DNA from 3 places in the Actinoplanes sp. NPDC051346 genome. Region 3 is predicted to be linked to each of the others. Evidence: riboswitches for the same ligand, from Rfam matches in the RefSeq annotation. Region 3 holds a riboswitch; each other region holds the start of a gene.
What was found. A riboswitch is a leader RNA that binds a small molecule or an ion and turns the genes downstream of it on or off. The one in region 3 is predicted to bind S-adenosylmethionine.

Region 1: it holds a riboswitch for S-adenosylmethionine, as region 3 does, so the genes downstream of both, thrC (threonine synthase) here and AB0M36_RS13360 (aminotransferase class V-fold PLP-dependent enzyme) in region 3, are expected to answer to the same signal.
Region 2: it holds a riboswitch for S-adenosylmethionine, as region 3 does, so the genes downstream of both, AB0M36_RS23835 (transporter substrate-binding domain-containing protein) here and AB0M36_RS13360 (aminotransferase class V-fold PLP-dependent enzyme) in region 3, are expected to answer to the same signal.

What each region holds. Positions count from the first base shown of each region.
Region 1 is NZ_JBFBAJ010000012.1:188,152-193,339, forward strand. It holds gene AB0M36_RS27640 (ABC transporter permease subunit) at 1-565, opposite strand, end outside; gene AB0M36_RS27645 (ATP-binding cassette domain-containing protein) at 562-1,557, opposite strand; SAM riboswitch class I at 1,691-1,830, shown strand; gene thrC (threonine synthase) at 1,841-3,115, shown strand; gene AB0M36_RS27655 (hypothetical protein) at 3,372-3,890, opposite strand; gene AB0M36_RS27660 (GNAT family N-acetyltransferase) at 3,887-4,429, opposite strand; gene groL (chaperonin GroEL) at 4,808-5,188, shown strand, end outside.
Region 2 is NZ_JBFBAJ010000009.1:342,199-347,386, reverse strand. It holds gene AB0M36_RS23850 (methyl-accepting chemotaxis protein) at 1-252, shown strand, start outside; gene AB0M36_RS23845 (amino acid ABC transporter ATP-binding protein) at 262-1,005, opposite strand; gene AB0M36_RS23840 (amino acid ABC transporter permease) at 1,002-1,772, opposite strand; gene AB0M36_RS23835 (transporter substrate-binding domain-containing protein) at 1,783-2,724, opposite strand; SAM riboswitch class IV at 2,989-3,101, opposite strand; gene AB0M36_RS23830 (Ku protein) at 3,250-4,161, shown strand; gene AB0M36_RS23825 (alpha/beta hydrolase) at 4,414-5,188, shown strand, end outside.
Region 3 is NZ_JBFBAJ010000004.1:441,399-446,586, reverse strand. It holds gene AB0M36_RS13375 (BMP family ABC transporter substrate-binding protein) at 1-661, opposite strand, end outside; gene AB0M36_RS13370 (methyl-accepting chemotaxis protein) at 671-2,275, opposite strand; gene AB0M36_RS13365 (chaplin) at 2,444-2,680, opposite strand; SAM riboswitch class IV at 2,798-2,914, shown strand; gene AB0M36_RS13360 (aminotransferase class V-fold PLP-dependent enzyme) at 2,998-4,194, shown strand; gene AB0M36_RS13355 (serine/threonine-protein kinase) at 4,266-5,188, shown strand, end outside.

The sequences.
Region 1 (5,188 bases), on a different contig from region 3:
GGCTGCCGCGCAGGCTCGCCGTCAGCGCGAAGAAGCCGGTCCAGGCGGCCGAGACGACGACCGTCAGCCCGGTCAACGCGACGAGGAGGGCGCCCAGCTTGGTGCCCAGCACCTTGAGCCGCTGCGGTCGCCACAGCAGCAGGTTCATCATGCCGCCGCTGCTCCACTCCGCGCCCACGAACGTCGCGCCGATGACGAACGCCATCACCGCGAGCAGTGCGGCGAGCGCGACCGCCAGCACCCCGAACTCCTCGCGAAAGTCGAAGCTGGGTGGCAGAAACTGCTCGGCCTTGTAGTCCTCCCGGGTCGGAACCCAGTAGCCGGTGCAGTCCTCGCCGGGTCGCGCCTCGCACGCCTTGCGCTCGGTCTCGGCGATCGTCTGGTCCTGCCGGAACTGCTCCTCGGCCCGGGTCTCGGCCACCGCGAGCGTTCGGGGAGTCGCCTTCTCGTTGGAGAAGAACATGACGACCGCGATAGCCGCGAGCACGACCAGAACCCCGAGGACGAAGAATCGCGTGAAGCGGCGCTTGGTGAGGCGCCGGGTCTCCGCTGTGTACAGGCTCAATGCCCCCACCCGCCCTGTGCCGGACCCGTCGGTGCCATGACCGTCTGGTCCACCTGTCGGTGCTCACCCGCGACCGGCGTGGTGCCGGTGAGCTCGAGGAACACGCTCTCCAGGTCGACCGAGACCGGGCTCAGCTCGGAGACGAACACGCCGTTGCCGGCGAGCGCTCGAGTGATCGCGCTGGGTCGGTCGATGCCGCTGACCATGAGGTGGTCGTCCTCGACCGTGACCTGGCCACCGAGCTCCCGCAGGAGGCCCACCGAGGCAGCCAGATCCTGTGCCGACTCCAGGCGGACGCGCACCGACGAGCCGGCGTGCTGGGCCAGCACGTCGGCGACGGCGCCCGCCGCCACCCGCCGACCCGCCGCGATGATCGTCACCGAGTCGCAGATGAGCTGGATCTCGCCGAGGATGTGGCTGGAGAGCACCACGGTCATGCCCGACTCGGCGAGGTTGCGCATCAGCGTGCGCATCTCCCGGATGCCGCCGGGGTCGAGACCGTTCGCCGGCTCGTCGAGAATCAACAGCTTGGGGTTCTTGAGCAGCGCGGACGCCACGGCGAGGCGCTGCTTCATGCCGAGCGAGTAGGTCTTGACGCGGTCCTTGGCCCGGTCCCGCAGCCCGACCAGCTCCAGCACCTCGAAGACCCGCGCCGGCGGAACGCCGCCCGCGTCGGCCAGCAGCTGCAGCGTTTCCAGCGCGGTGAAGTTGCCGAAGAACTGCGGGCTCTCGACGATCGCGCCGACCGAGCCGGCGACCTCGGGCAGCGACTGGGGCACTTCGCGGCCGAGGAGCGCCATCCGGCCCCCGTTGGGTCGGATCAGGCCGAGCAGGGTGCGCAAGGTCGTGGTCTTGCCGGAGCCGTTGGGGCCGAGGAACCCGTGCACCTGGCCGGACTCGACGACCATGTCGAAGCCGTCGAGGGCTTTGCGCACCCCCTTCCGGCTGCGATAGGTCTTCTGCAGACCCTGGATCTCAAGGACGGCGCTCACGCCGAACCTCCCCGCATCGTCGGAATGACCTTCGTCACCCTATGCACTGGATGCCACCCCTGTGCTCACACCCTGAGACGTTCCCCTTGGCTCAGCGGGACGGGCACGTAAGGTGGCGGTAACACAACTGAATACCTCATCCAGAGGGGCTGAGGGATACGGCCCGACGACGCCCCGGCAACCACCGCTCTTGACTCGATGACGAGGCCAGCGTGCGGCAGGTGCTAATTCCGTCCCGGAATCGCGGCTGCCCGCGCCCGGGGAAGATGAGAAGGAGCCTCGCATGACGTCGACGGTCGACGCCCCCACCACCAGCCCCGCCCGCGCCCTGATCTGCCGCGGCTGCGGCACCGAGTTCCCCCTCGCCGCGCAGCACGCCTGCTACGAGTGTTTCGGGCCGCTGGAGGTCGCGTACGACACCGCCGCCCTGGCCGCCGTCACCCGCGAGCACATCGAGGCCGGCCCGCCGAACATCTGGCGTTACGCCGCCCTGCTGCCCGCCGGCCAGGACCCGGCCACCCGCGTCACCCTCGACCCGGGCCTGACCCCGCTGGTGGCGGCCCCCGCCCTGGCCGCGGAGCTCGGCCTGCGCGCGCCGCTGTGGGTCAAGGACGACTCCGCCAACCCGACCCACTCGTTCAAGGACCGGGTCGTCTCCGTCGCGCTCACCGCCGCCCGGGAACTCGGCTTCACCCGCTTCGCCTGCGCCTCCACGGGCAACCTGGCCAACTCCGTCGCCGCGCACGCCGCCCGCGCCGGAGTGCCCAGCATCGTCTTCATCCCGAGCGACCTCGAGCCCGGCAAGGTCATCACCTCCGCGGTGTACGGCGGTGACCTGGTCGCGATCGAGGGCTCGTACGACGACGTCAACCGGCTCTGCGGCGAGCTCGTGGAGACCGACGAGTTCGAGGACACCGCGTTCGTCAACGTCAACGTGCGCCCGTTCTACGCCGAGGGCTCCAAGACCCTCGGGTACGAGGTCGCCGAGCAGCTCGGCTGGCGCATCCCCGCCCAGGTGGTCATCCCGATGGCGTCCGGGGAGCTGCTCACCAAGGTGGACAAGGCCTTCAGCGAGCTGGTCGAGATCGGCCTGGTCGAGGCTCCCGAGGGAGGCTGGACCGTCTTCGGCGCCCAGTCGGCCGGCTGCAACCCCATCGCCGTCGCGCTGCAAGACGGCACCGACCAGATCACCCCGGTCAAACCGACCGGCATCGCCAAGTCCCTGAACATCGGGGATCCGGCGGCCGGCGCGTACGCGATCGAGGCGGTCCGGCGCACCGGCGGCTGGATGGACTACGCGGACGACGACGAGATCCGCGAGGGCATCCGCCTGCTCGCCCGGACCACCGGCATCTTCGCAGAGACGGCCGGCGGCACGACCGTGGCGGTGCTGAAGAAGCTGGTGGAGAGCGGCAAGCTCGACCCCGACAAGGAGACGGTCGTCTACAACACCGGCGAGGGTCTCAAGACCATCGACGCGGTCGCCGAGCTGGTCGGCCCGACCCACCGCATCAAGCCCTCCCTCCGCGGCGCGCGCGATGCCGGGCTGCTGGGATAACACTGTGTAGCGAGCTATCTGCCGTACGTCAGGAATTCCTTCCCGCGAGGGCTTGCGCCAGGATCGTGGGGTCGGCAGGATGCTCTACGCGGGAGGACGCGACGCCGTACGTGGCCCCACCTTCGAGCTTGGCGACAATCTCTCGGGGCCCAACGACCCAGTGCCGGAGGCGCTGTGCGCGCGTCCTCCCGACCAAACTTCCGGCCCCGCTCTCCGCGGCGCTCGGTGCTTTCTTCAGCGGCGCCTGATGCTTTCTTCAGCGGCGTCTGGTGCGCAGCTTGCGGATCCACGGGCGCAGGGCCGCCTCGGCGTAACCGCCCTTGTCGAGACCCGCGTGCCGCTCGAAGACGTTGCGGCTGCCGTAACTGCCGGTCGCCAGCCACGAGTAACCGCACGCCACCCAGTAGGCGGGCCAGAACAGCGGGCCGAGCACGGCGTACTGATCCGCGTGCCGGCTCTCGTGTGCCAGCAGGTCGGAGCGGTCCTTATGGAGCAGCCACTCCGCGGGCCTTCGGGTGATGATCACCGAGCCGACGGTGAAGCAGGTCGCGGGCGGCACCCTGAACCGGTATCCCTCGGCGACCAGGATGCCGTCGCGTCCTCGGCGGACCCGCGCGCCGGTGAGGACGGCGACGGCCAGGCCGGCCAGCGTGGTGCCGTTGACCGCCGTGAGCGTCGACCGGGCCAACGGCCACCGGCGCAGCCGCGCCCGCCCCGACTCTTCCGGGCCGGTGGTTCCTTCCGGGCCGGTGGACCCGGGCGGTTCTGGGCTCATGCGCGGCGGCGCATCTGGAGCTCCCACAGGCCGGGGACGACGGGGTGCGGTACCCGTACGCCGGTGTCCTCGAAGCCCAGCCGCTCGTAGGCGCGGACCGCCCGGTCGTTGCCGACCACGACCTCGAGCATGAGCTCCCGCCGTCCTACGGAGAGCGACCATTCGGCCACTGCCTCCATCAGGGAGGCGAGCACTCCCCGGCCGCGGTGCGTCGGCGTGATGTAGACCGCGAAGACCACCGTCGCGGCTGGCTCCTCGGGCAGGACCGTGCCGCCGGCGTGGCCGATCAGCCGGCCGCCCGGGTCGGCGACGAACTGGGCGAGCTGAATGCCCGTCGACGCCTGCACGATCCGGCGCCGATAGTCGGCGTGGGGGCGGGCCGCCGCCTGGGCCAGGGTCTCCAGGAAGGCGAGCGGGCTGTCGGCCAGCATCTCCAGCCGCAGCGCCCGCATCCGGGCCGCGTCGCCGGGCGTCACCCGGTGCACGGTGAGGGTGGGCGTCAACGCGCTGGTGAGGGTGGGCGCCAACGTGCTGGTCATGCTTGTCTGCCTACCTGGTGGCGCCCGGTCAGGCAAGCCGGACCGCCACTATTGCCGCCCTCGGGAGCGTGCGGATTTCCACCATCCAGCGCTCCCGCGGGCCCCCCGGCCGTGGTCGTTGTCCTTGCACTCGACCCCCGAGAGTGCTAAACAAGTTCTTGGCACTCGCGCCACGTGAGTGCCAGCAGGTCGGGACGGTGGGGTCGCGGCCACGGCGCCGCCATCGGTGCCGGGGCACGGGACCGGTCGTCGCGGGCTATCCGGCTCGACCTGAGGACGTCGCATCGCCAGGTGGTGACGTCCGCAGCGTTTCCTCACCGTGCGGAGGGCTAGGCCGAGCAGGCCCGGCACCGCGAATGTCCAGGAGGACACAGCCGTATGGCCAAGATCATCGCATTCGACGAGGAAGCTCGTCGCGGCCTCGAGCGGGGCATGAACCAGCTCGCCGACGCCGTCAAGGTGACGCTCGGCCCCAAGGGCCGCAACGTCGTGCTCGAGAAGAAGTGGGGCGCTCCCACCATCACCAACGATGGTGTGTCGATCGCCAAGGAGATCGAGCTCGAGGACCCCTACGAGAAGATCGGCGCCGAGCTGGTCAAGGAGGTCGCGAAGAAGACCGACGACGTTGCCGGCGACGGCACGACGACGGCGACCGTCCTCGCCCAGGCGCTGGTCCGTGAGGGTCTGCGCAACGTCGCGGCCGGCGCGAACCCGATGGCCCTGAAGCGGGGCATCGAGGCTGCCGTGGCCAGCGTCTCC
Region 2 (5,188 bases), on a different contig from region 3:
ATCGGCGAGGTGAACGAGCACGTCACGACGATCGCCGCCGCGGTCGAGGAGCAGACGGCGACCACCGCGGAGATGGGCCGCAACATCACCGAGGCCGCCACCGCGTCCGGCGACATCGCGGTGAACATCCACGCTCTGGCCACGGCCGCGCAGGGCACCGCCGCCGGGATGTCCGAGTCGCGGCGCACGGCGGTCGAACTCGCGGACATGTCCGACGACCTGCGGCAGGTCGTCGGACAATTCCGGGTCTGACGGCGCTGTCTAGAGCACCTGCGAGAGGAACTGGCGCAGCCGGGGATGGGCGGCCCGCTCGAAGATCGCGGCCGGTTCGCCGGCCTCGAGCACGACACCGCGGTCCATGAAGGCGACGGTGTCGGCGACCTCCCGGGCGAACCCCATCTCGTGGGTGACCACGACCATGGTCATCCCCTCGGCCGCCAGCTCGGCCATCAGGCCCAGCACGCCCTTGACCAGTTCGGGGTCGAGCGCGGACGTGGCCTCGTCGAAGAGCATCACCTGCGGCTGCAACGCCAGGGCGCGGGCGATCGCGACGCGCTGCTGCTGCCCGCCGGACAGATGCGCCGGTCGCGCGTCGGCCTTGGCGGTCAGCCCCACCAATTCCAGTTGGGCGCGGGCGATCGCCACCGCCTCGTCCTCGGAGAGCTTCTTGAGCCGCCTCAGGGCCAGGGTGATGTTGCGCAGCACGGTCATGTGCGGAAAGAGATTGAACTGCTGGAACACCATGCCGACCCGCTGCCGCAGCCGGTCCGGGTTCTCGCCCAGCACGCTGCGCCCGTCCAGCAGCACGTCACCGCGATCCGGTTCGATCAGGCGGTTGATGACTCGCAGCAGCGTCGACTTGCCGGAGCCGGAGGGGCCGATGACACAGGCGGTCTCCCCGCGAGCCACGTCGAGGTCGACACCCCGCAGCACCCGGTTCGGCCCGAATGCCAAGTGGACGTCGCGCAAACCCAGGCTCACCGAGGTGGTTGCGGTCCGCGTCATCGTTCATTCCCCCGTACCGCGCCGGACAGCGCCAGATCCGTGTCGTCGTCCGGCGAGGTCGCCGGCCGACCGTGCCGCAGCCGCCGGTCGATCCAGTTGACGACGTGGGTCAGCGGCACGGTCAACGCCAGGTAGAAGAGCCCGGCCAGCAGCAGCGCCGACTCGTTGCCGGTGGTGGCGGCGTGGTCCTGACCAATCCGGAACAGCTCCCGCTGGCTGGCCACCAGGCCGAGGAAGTACACCAGGCTCGAGTCCTTGATCAGGGCGATCAGCTGGTTCACCCAGGCCGGCAGGACCCGCCGGACGCCCTGCGGGATGATCACCAGGCGCATCGCCTCCGGCCAGGAGAAGCCCAACGCCCGGGCCCCCTCGAGCTGGGCGGCCTCGACCGACTGGATGCCCGCCCGGAAGATCTCACCGATGTACGCCGCGGCGATCAGCGACAGCGCCAGGATTCCCAAAGGGTACGGATTGGGCCCCCAGACTTGCATGCCGAGCGGCGCCAGCCCCACCCCGATCAACAGGATGGTCGCCGCGGCCGGAAGACCGCGGAACACATCCGTGTAGACCCGGGCCGGCCAGCGCAACCACCGGGTCCGCGAGATGCCGGCGACGGCCAGCAGCAGGCCGAGCACCGAGCCGAGCAGCGCGGCGGAAACCGCCAGCACCAGCGTGTTGCGCAGGCCGACGGTCACCATCTCCGGCAGCGCCGCACGCATCGACGGCCAGTCGAAGAAGGTCTCCCACAGGGTGCTCAGAGAATCCATGAGTCCGGCCTCAGGACGACGCCGACGTGCCCGGCGCCGGCGCGGATGCCGACGTGCCCGGCGCGGGCGCGGATGCCGACGTGCCCGGCGCGGGCGCGGATGCCGACGTGCCCGGCGCGGCCGGGGCCTTGCCGCTGCCCGGCGTGAAGCCGGCCGGAATCGGACGGCCCGGGTAGTACTGGTCCTGCAGCCGCTTCCAGGTGCCGTCGGCGATGACCTCGTCGAGACCCTTGTTCAGCGCCTCGCGCAGCGCGTTGTTCCCCTTCGCCACGGCGTAGGCGGTCGGCGCGGGACTGAGCTGCTTGGCCGCCACCTTGATCTTGGATCCACTCTCCGCGGCCGACTTCTCGCCGATCTCGGCGGGCGCGATCCACGCGTCGGCGGTGCCGGCCTTGAGCTGGTTGACGGCGCCGTTGTAGTCGGGCACCCGCACCGGGTTGAGCCCTTGGCCCGTGGCGTAGTCGTCCTGAACGGTGCCCTGCACCACCACGACCCGCTTGCCGGCCAGCTGGTCGAAGCCGGTGATGGCGGAATTCGCCGGGACATCGAGTCCGAAGTAGCCGAAGTCGTAGCCGTTTCCGAAGTCGACGGTCTTCTTGCGAGCCTCCGTCACGGTGATCGAGGAACTGCCCACATCGAACTTCCGGTTGTTGACCTGCGACAGCAAGGCGGAGAAGTCGGTGCCCACGAACTCCACCTTCAGACCGATCTTGGCAGCGACCGCGGTGAGCAGGTCGTTGTCGAAGCCGGTGAACTTGCCGTCCTTGAGATAGACGTTCGGTGGGGCGTCGGTGAGAGTCCCGGTCCGCAGCACACCGGGCTGCTGCAACCCGTACGGGTTGTCGGCCGAGCCGGACGCCGTGTCGTCGCCGCAGGCGGTCAGCAGGGTGGCGCCGAGGATCGCGGTGATGCCGAGGGCCGCGGCCCGGGTGAGGGCAGGCAGAAATCGCACAGGGGTCTCCTATGAAGGGGTGTTCGATGCGGCGGGAACAGTCGTCCGCCGCGGACAGGCGCTACTGAAAAGGGGTGAGACGCGCCTAGCGCGCAGCGCCGAGACGACAGGCGGCGCTGCAGACCCGCATCATGTCCACGTGCCGGCGCCGCGTGAGGACCGGCGTCGTCGCACACGAGACCGCCGGATCCGGGGCAGCACCGAGCGGTGCGGCACAGTTGCGGGAAGACATGGTTCTCCTAGGTCGGTGATGACCTGGGGACCAGGCCACGCTTGCACGGGAGCTTGCTCCGGTGCCTGGTCTTCACCCGGGGCACCCCACCGCGGAGGAGGGTTGCCGGCCAGCGAGCCGGGGCTTGACGCTGGCGCTCATGACCTATCGTCGAGGCTAGCAGCCGGGCAAGGTGGGTCGTCCAGCCGATATGACCACCCTCACGCGTGATCCGTTTCGGTCGGCCGACGCGGGGAAACCGTCGGAGGTCGGGCGAACGGCGGCCAGGGGGCCGGTGAGGTCGGGGAGGGGTCATGGCGCGACCGATCTGGACCGGCTCGATCACCTTCGGGTTGGTGTCGGTGCCCGTGGGGCTGTACTCGGCTACGCGGGCGCATGAGGTGTCGTTCCATCAGTTCGAGAAGGGGACCGCCGACCGGATTCGCTATCAGCGGGTCAACGAGCGGACCGGTGACGAGGTCGAGTTCGACGACATCGTCAAGGGGACCGACGTCGGGCGCGGCAAGCTGGTGATGCTGGACCAGGAGGAGCTCGACGCGGTGGCGCCCGGGCGCTCGCGCAGCCTGGAGATTCACCGGTTCGTCGGCCTCGACGAGATCGATCCGGTGTTCTACCAGAAGACCTACTTCCTCGCTCCGGGCAGCGACGAGACCGTCAAGACGTACGCACTGCTGCGCGACGCGATGAGCGACGCCAACCGGGTGGCGATCGGCACGTTGGTGATGCGGGGCAAGGAGTACCTTGCCGCGATCCGTCCGGACGGCAATCTGCTGGTGCTGCAGACCATGTTCTTCGCCGACGAGGTCCGTGATCCCGCGAAGGAGTTGGACCGGGTTCCGGGGGCGTCGAAGGCGAAGCCCGCGGAGCTCAGCATGGCCGCCCAGCTCATCGACTCCATGTCGGGTCCGTGGAAGCCGGCGGACTACCGCGACACCTACACCGACCGGGTCAAGAAGCTGATCAAGGCGAAGCGGGCCGGCAAGGAGGTCACGGTGGCGGCGGAGGCGCCCGAGCCCACCAACGTGACGGACCTGCTCGAGGTGCTGCGGCGCAGCGTGGAGGCGGCGAAGAAGCCGGCCACCAAGAAGCCGACCACCAAGAAGCCGACCACCAAGAAGCCGACCGCGAAGAAGTCGACCGCGAAGAAAGCCGCGGGCAAGAAGACGGCGGCGAAGAAGGCCACGGCGAAGAAGCGCGCTTCCTGACCAAAAGGGAGTCAGACGAGTGGACGCTGCCGTTGTCGATCGTCTAAGATTTGCGGCGTGCCCCGGATGGGCCGACACGATGGAGGCAGTAACTTCAGCCGCCGCTGAGCGGTCGAGCCTATCCGGACTTTCTTTCCGCGCTTTCCACCCGCCTTTTGTCGCGCCGGTGGTGCGTGGTGCCCGTTCATGGCTCGAAACTCTTTGGCGTGTTGTTGCCGCTTCCGTCGTCATCACCGATGACGAGAGGGACAGATGACCACGGACACGACGACAAGCACCGCGGCCGAACGGCGGGACCACGCCTCCGGCGAGCTCGACGTCACCACCTACCCCGCGCATGAGCGCTTCCACGGCCCTCGGCCGGCGGTGCTGGTGCTGCCGGGCGGCGCCTATCGATTCCACCCTGAGCATGAGGGCGAGGGCTACGCCCGCTGGTTGAGCGATATCGGGCTGCACGCCTTTGTGCTGCGATACCCGCTGATGACGGAACACCGCTTTCCCGCGCCGCTCGAGTCCTGCCGCGCGGCCCTGGAATGGATTCGTGGGGGCGAGCACGGATTGAATGTCGGCGAGCACGTCGGCGTCATCGGCTCGAGCTCCGGTGGGCACCTGGCCGGCCTGTTGGCGACCGGCACGGTGCTGTCGACGGAACGACTCGCCGCGCCGCCGCCGCGGCCGGACTTCGCGGTTCTCGCGTACTCGCCGGCGGATCTTTTCCTGCTGCCGGACGAGCCGGTGGAGTGGATTCTCGACGGACGAATGGAATGGCGCGAGGAATTGTCGCCGGCGAGGAACATCGACGGCGACACCTGCCCGACGTTCCTCTGGGCCACCGCCGAGGATCCGCCCGGGTTCCCGAATTCTCTCGCCTACGCGTCCGCGCTGTTCGAGGCCGGGATCCCGGTGGAACTCCACATCTATCCGCGAGGATGGCACGGGCTCGGCCTGGCGAACGGGGTCGCGTACGGCGGGCACGGTGACATCCACATTCCCCACACGGCGCAGTGGGCCCGGGCGTGTGAGGCGT
Region 3 (5,188 bases):
CGGCCTTGCCCTTGTCCGGCGAACCGAAGCCGCTGAAGTCCGGCGGCTTGGTCAGGTAGCGCGCCTCGACCCGGATGCCCGAGTCGACGCTCTTCGCGCCGGCGGCATACCCGGCCCCGAACTTGCGGATGACCGGTACGTCCACACCGCCGATGAAGCCCACCCGCCCGCTCTTGGACGCCAGGCCGGCCGCCACGCCGACCAGGAACGAGCCCTGCTCCTCGGAGAAGATCAGCGACATCACGTTCTTCGCCTGCACCGAGTCGTCGTCGATGATGGCGAACAGCCGGTCGGGGTGCTCCGCCGCGACGGCCTTGACGGCACCGGCGTAGAGGAAGCCGACGGCGATGACCGGATTGCTGCCCGCCTGCACGAGCTCGCGCAGCGCCGCCGTACGGCCCGCGTCGTCCTCGGTCTTCGTGGTGACCTCGGTCGCCTCGACGAGCAGTTCCTTCTTCGCCCGGTCGATGCCCTGGCCGGCCGCGTCGTTGAAGCTCTTGTCGCCACGGCCGGCGTGGTCGTACGCGATGCCGACGTGGATCGCCTCCCGGCCGAGTCCGATGAGCTTGGCGTCGGTCTTGTCGGTGACCGGCGCGGCGGTGCAGGCCGACAGCGTCGCGACGGAGGCGGCCAGCAGGGCGGCGGTGATCCTTCTGCGCATCTGCATCCCTCAGTACCGGAACTGCCCGACGGCGTCGCGCAGCGTGGTGGACATGCGGGTCAGCTCGGCCGCGGCCTCGCGGGCGCGGGCCACCTCCGCCGAGGTGACCGACGTCGCGGCGGCCACCGCGCGGATGTTCTCGGCGATGCTGGCCGTGCCGCTCGAGGCGGCCACGGCGCCACGGCTCATCTCGACGGTCGTGGCCGTCTGCTCCTCGACGGCCCCGGCGATGCTGATCTGGTATTCGCTGATGCGGGCGATGACCCCGCCGATGTGCCCGATGGCGACCACCGCCGCCTCGGTGTCGCCCTGGATCGCCTTGACCAGGCCGTCGATCTCCTCGGCGGCCTTGGCGCTCTCCTGCGCCAGATCCTTGACCTCACCGGCCACGACCGCGAAGCCCTTGCCGAGTTCACCGGCGCGGGCCGCCTCGATGGTGGCGTTCAGCGCGAGCAGGTTGGTCTGCTCGGCGATGCTGGTGATCAGCCGTACGGCGTCGCCGATCGCCGAGGACGACGAGCCGAGGTTGGCCACGGTGCCGTTCGCGGTCTCGGCGGCCGCGACCGCCTCGGAAGCGACGTTGGCGGCGTCGGTGGCGTTGCGGGAGATCTCCTGAATGGAGATGCCCATCTCCTCCGAGCCGGAGGCCATCGTGTCCACGTTGCGGTTGACGTCCTCGGCCGCGCCGGCGACCAGGTCCGCCTGCAACGAGGTGTCCCCGACGCTCTTGGAGAAGGCCGCCGAGACGGCGTCCAGGTCGGCGGAGGTGCGGGTGAGCGCGTCGGCCTGCACCGCGACGTCGGAGACGATCGCGCGGACCGAGTCGACCGCCTGCCCGAGCGCGACGGCCATCTGGCCCACCTCGTCGTGCCACTTGCTCTTCGGCGTCTCGGTCAGGTCGCCGTCGGCCACCCGGCGCAGCGCGTCGCGGGCGGCGCCGACCGGGCGCACGATGCTGCGGGTGACGACCCACGCGGAGCCGGCGCCGAGCAGCAGGGCCAGGACGGTGGCGACGCCGATGGCCCACTGGGCCCGCTGGGCCTCCTCGGCGGAAGCCTGCACGGCCGCGACGCTGCGGGCGTCCACCGAGGTGGCGAGCTTCTGCGCGTGGACCATGATCCGGTAGTAGCTGTTGAAGCTGTCGTTGATCGCGATCAGGTCGGCGTTGAACAGCGCCTGCTGGGTGCCCGGCTTGTATGCGGAGACGAGCTTCTCGTTGACCCCGATGTAGGTGTCGAGCTCGCCGCCGACCTGCTCGAACAGCGCCTTCTCGGTGCCGTTGAAGGCGCCCGCGTCCACCTGGGAGAGGAACGTCTTGAAGGTGTCGCGCTCCTGCTGCCAGGCCTTGAAGGCGACCGAGTCGCCGCCGATCGCGCGCCCGGCCCCGAGCCGGTAGATGTCGTTGATGTAACTCGCCTGCCAGCCGTTGAGCGTGGCGGCGTGGGTCTTGATCTCCTCCGCCTGCCGCGTCGCCACCTCGAGCCGCCGGACGTCGTTGGCGGAGCCCCGCTGGGCGACGATCGTGGCGAAGGCCATCGCGGCGACGCCGAGCAGCAGCACGAGTACAGCGGCGAAGGTCCCGAACAACCGGGTGCCGATTGAGAACCGCCGCACGTGGTCATCCCTCCACTTGGGTGGCGGCGTACAGCTGCCGCACTTGATCCCATCGGCATGTGCGCGAAATCACTGAGCCGTAAGCCGATCTTCCGCCGAAGCCGACGCCCGGAGGGGGTGATCCTGCGTGCCACCCCACTTCCGGACGCCGTTGACAGTGCTACGTCGTCAGTCGTCGTTGACGCACGTGGCGCTGGTGCTGGTGATGCCGAGGATGGCGATGCCGTTGCCGCAGAAGTTGATCGGGATGTGCACCGGAATCTCGAGGCTGTTGCCGTTCAGCAGGCCCACATTGGTGTTGCCGTTGTGGTCGTGGCGGTGGCCCGCACTCGCGGGTCCGGCGCTCAGCACGAGCGCCGCGGCGGCCACTCCGGCGCCGACTGCCAGACGTTTGACCAGTTTCATGTCGTACCTTTCGCTCTTTTCCGACAGATGCCAGGACTTACCGTAGTTCCGTTATCACAATCAGTTGCCAAATCGGCCGGAGAACACCCTAGGGGGATGTCTGATACGGTCGGCGGTGGTCATGAGTGCCAGCGACAAGCCCCGGCTCGCTGGCCGGCAACCCTTCCATCCGCGATGGGGTGCCCCGGGTGAGGACCAGGCCGGCGTCGACGACGACGCGGGCAAGCGCGGGTCCCTGCGGGGTCCCCGACCCCGTGGAGGTTTCCGTGATCCTGACCGTGCGGCACGACCTGGACGTCGTCGACCCCAACGCGAACGTGGCGCTGGCCAACGGCGACAGCGTCCGCTTCGCCCACCTCGACTACGCCGCGTCAGCGCCCTGCGTGCGCGCCGCCGAGGACGCCGTCCGGGACCTGATCCCCTGGTACGGCAGCGTGCACCGCGGCACCGGCGTCCGCGCGCGGACCTCGACGCTGGCCTACGAGCGCGCCCGTGACCGGGTGGCCGCGTTCGTCGGGGCCCGACCCGGCGACACCGTCGTCTTCACGCGCAACACCACCGACGCGCTGAACCTGCTCGCCCGCGCCCTGCCGCGGGACACCACCACGATCGTCTTCGACGGCGAGCACCACGCCAACCTCCTGCCCTGGCCGCGGCAGCTGCGGCTGGCCTGCCCGGAGAGCCCGGACGCGGCCGTCGCCGCCGTCGAGAAGGCCCTCGCGACCGTACGGGGCCCCGCGCTGGTCGCGGTGACCGGCGCCAGCAACGTCACCGGGGAGGTCTGGCCGGTGCGCCGCATCGCCGCCGTGGCGCACGCGCACGGCGCCCGGGTGGCCGTCGACGCCGCCCAGCTCGCCCCGCACTCCCCCGTGGGCCTCGCCGACCTCGACGCCGACTATGTGGCGTTCTCGGGCCACAAGCTCTACGCCCCGTTCGGTGCCGGCGTGCTGGCGGGCCGGTCCGACTGGCTGGACGCGGCGCCGCCGTACCTCAGCGGCGGCGGGGCGAGCGCGGTGGTCGGCGACCAGCCGGGCGAGGTGACCTGGGCGACCGGGCCGGCGCGCCACGAGGGCGGCACCCCGAATCTGCTGGGCGCGGCGGCCCTCGGCGCCGTATGCGCGGCGCTCGGTCGCGCCGACCGGGTGGCGCTGCACCAGCGCGAGCAGGAGCTGCTGGCGAGGTTGCGCGCCGGGCTGGCCGAGGTGCCGGGCGTGGTCGAGGTGACCGCGTTCCGCGGGGCCGCGCCACGAGTCGGCATCGTGGCGCTCGCGCTGCCGGGCCGTGATCCTTCGGTCGTGGCCACCCAGCTCGCGGACAAGTTCGGGATCGGCGTCCGCGCCGGGCAGTTCTGCGCCCACCCGCTGACCCGCAGGCTCACCGCCGGGAGCGCGTCCGCGCCCTGCGAGGCCGGCTCCCCGAGCCTGCTGCGGGTGAGTTTCGGCCTCGGCACCTGCGACGACGACATCGACCGGCTGGTGTCCGCCCTCGCGGTGCTGACCGCGGACCGTTCGTAGCGGGACGCACCGCCCGCCGCAACGGTAGGGTGCTCCGGGCGCTGTGCCCCGAGAGGTGGGATGAGGGACTGATGAGCCGGCCGCTGCTACCCGGTGATCCTCGCCGGATCGGCCGCTACCGGCTCCTCGCCCGCCTCGGCCAGGGCGGCATGGGCACGGTCTACCTCGGCGAAACACCCGAGGGACGACCCGTGGCGCTCAAGATGGTCCGCCCGGAGCATGCCGACGACCCCGAATACCGTGGCCGCTTCCGCAGCGAGGTCAACCGCGCCCAGCAGGTGCCCCCGTTCAGCACCGCCGAGGTCCTCGACGCCGACCCCTGCCACGACCCGCCCTATCTGGTCGTCGAATACGTCAACGGCCCCAGCCTGGACACGATCCTCAGGGACCAGGGCCCCCTGACGGGCGCCGCCTTGCAGAGCCTGGCCATCGGCACCGCTACCGCGCTGACCGCCATCCACGGCGCCGGCGTCATCCACCGCGACCTCAAACCCGCGAACGTCCTGCTGCCCCCGGGCGGCATCAAGGTCATCGACTTCGGCATCGCCCGGCCGCAGGAGCTCACCAGCCACCACACGGCCACCGACCAGATGATCGGCACCATCGCCTACATGGCGCCGGAGCGCTTCGAACCGGCGCACCATCACAGCGTCGGCTACCCCGCGGACATCTTCGCGTGGGGTGCCGTCATCGCCCACGCCGCGTCCGGTCGCACTCCCTTCGCCGCGCACACCCCAGCCGCCACCGCCCTGCGGATCCTCACCGAGCCCCCGCTGCTCACCGACCTGCCCTCGGCGCTGCACGACCTGGTCGAGCGGGCCCTGGCCAAGGATCCGGCCGACCGGCCCACCGCCCGCCAGCTGCTCGACGCGCTGCTGGCCGGCCCCGGACCGGTCGTTGAGCCGCCCGTGCCGCCGCCACCGGCCCCGGAGCCGGAGAAGCCGGCGCCCGCCTCTCCCGCCGGCCAAAAGCGCCGAGGAAAGGTCGTCTCCGT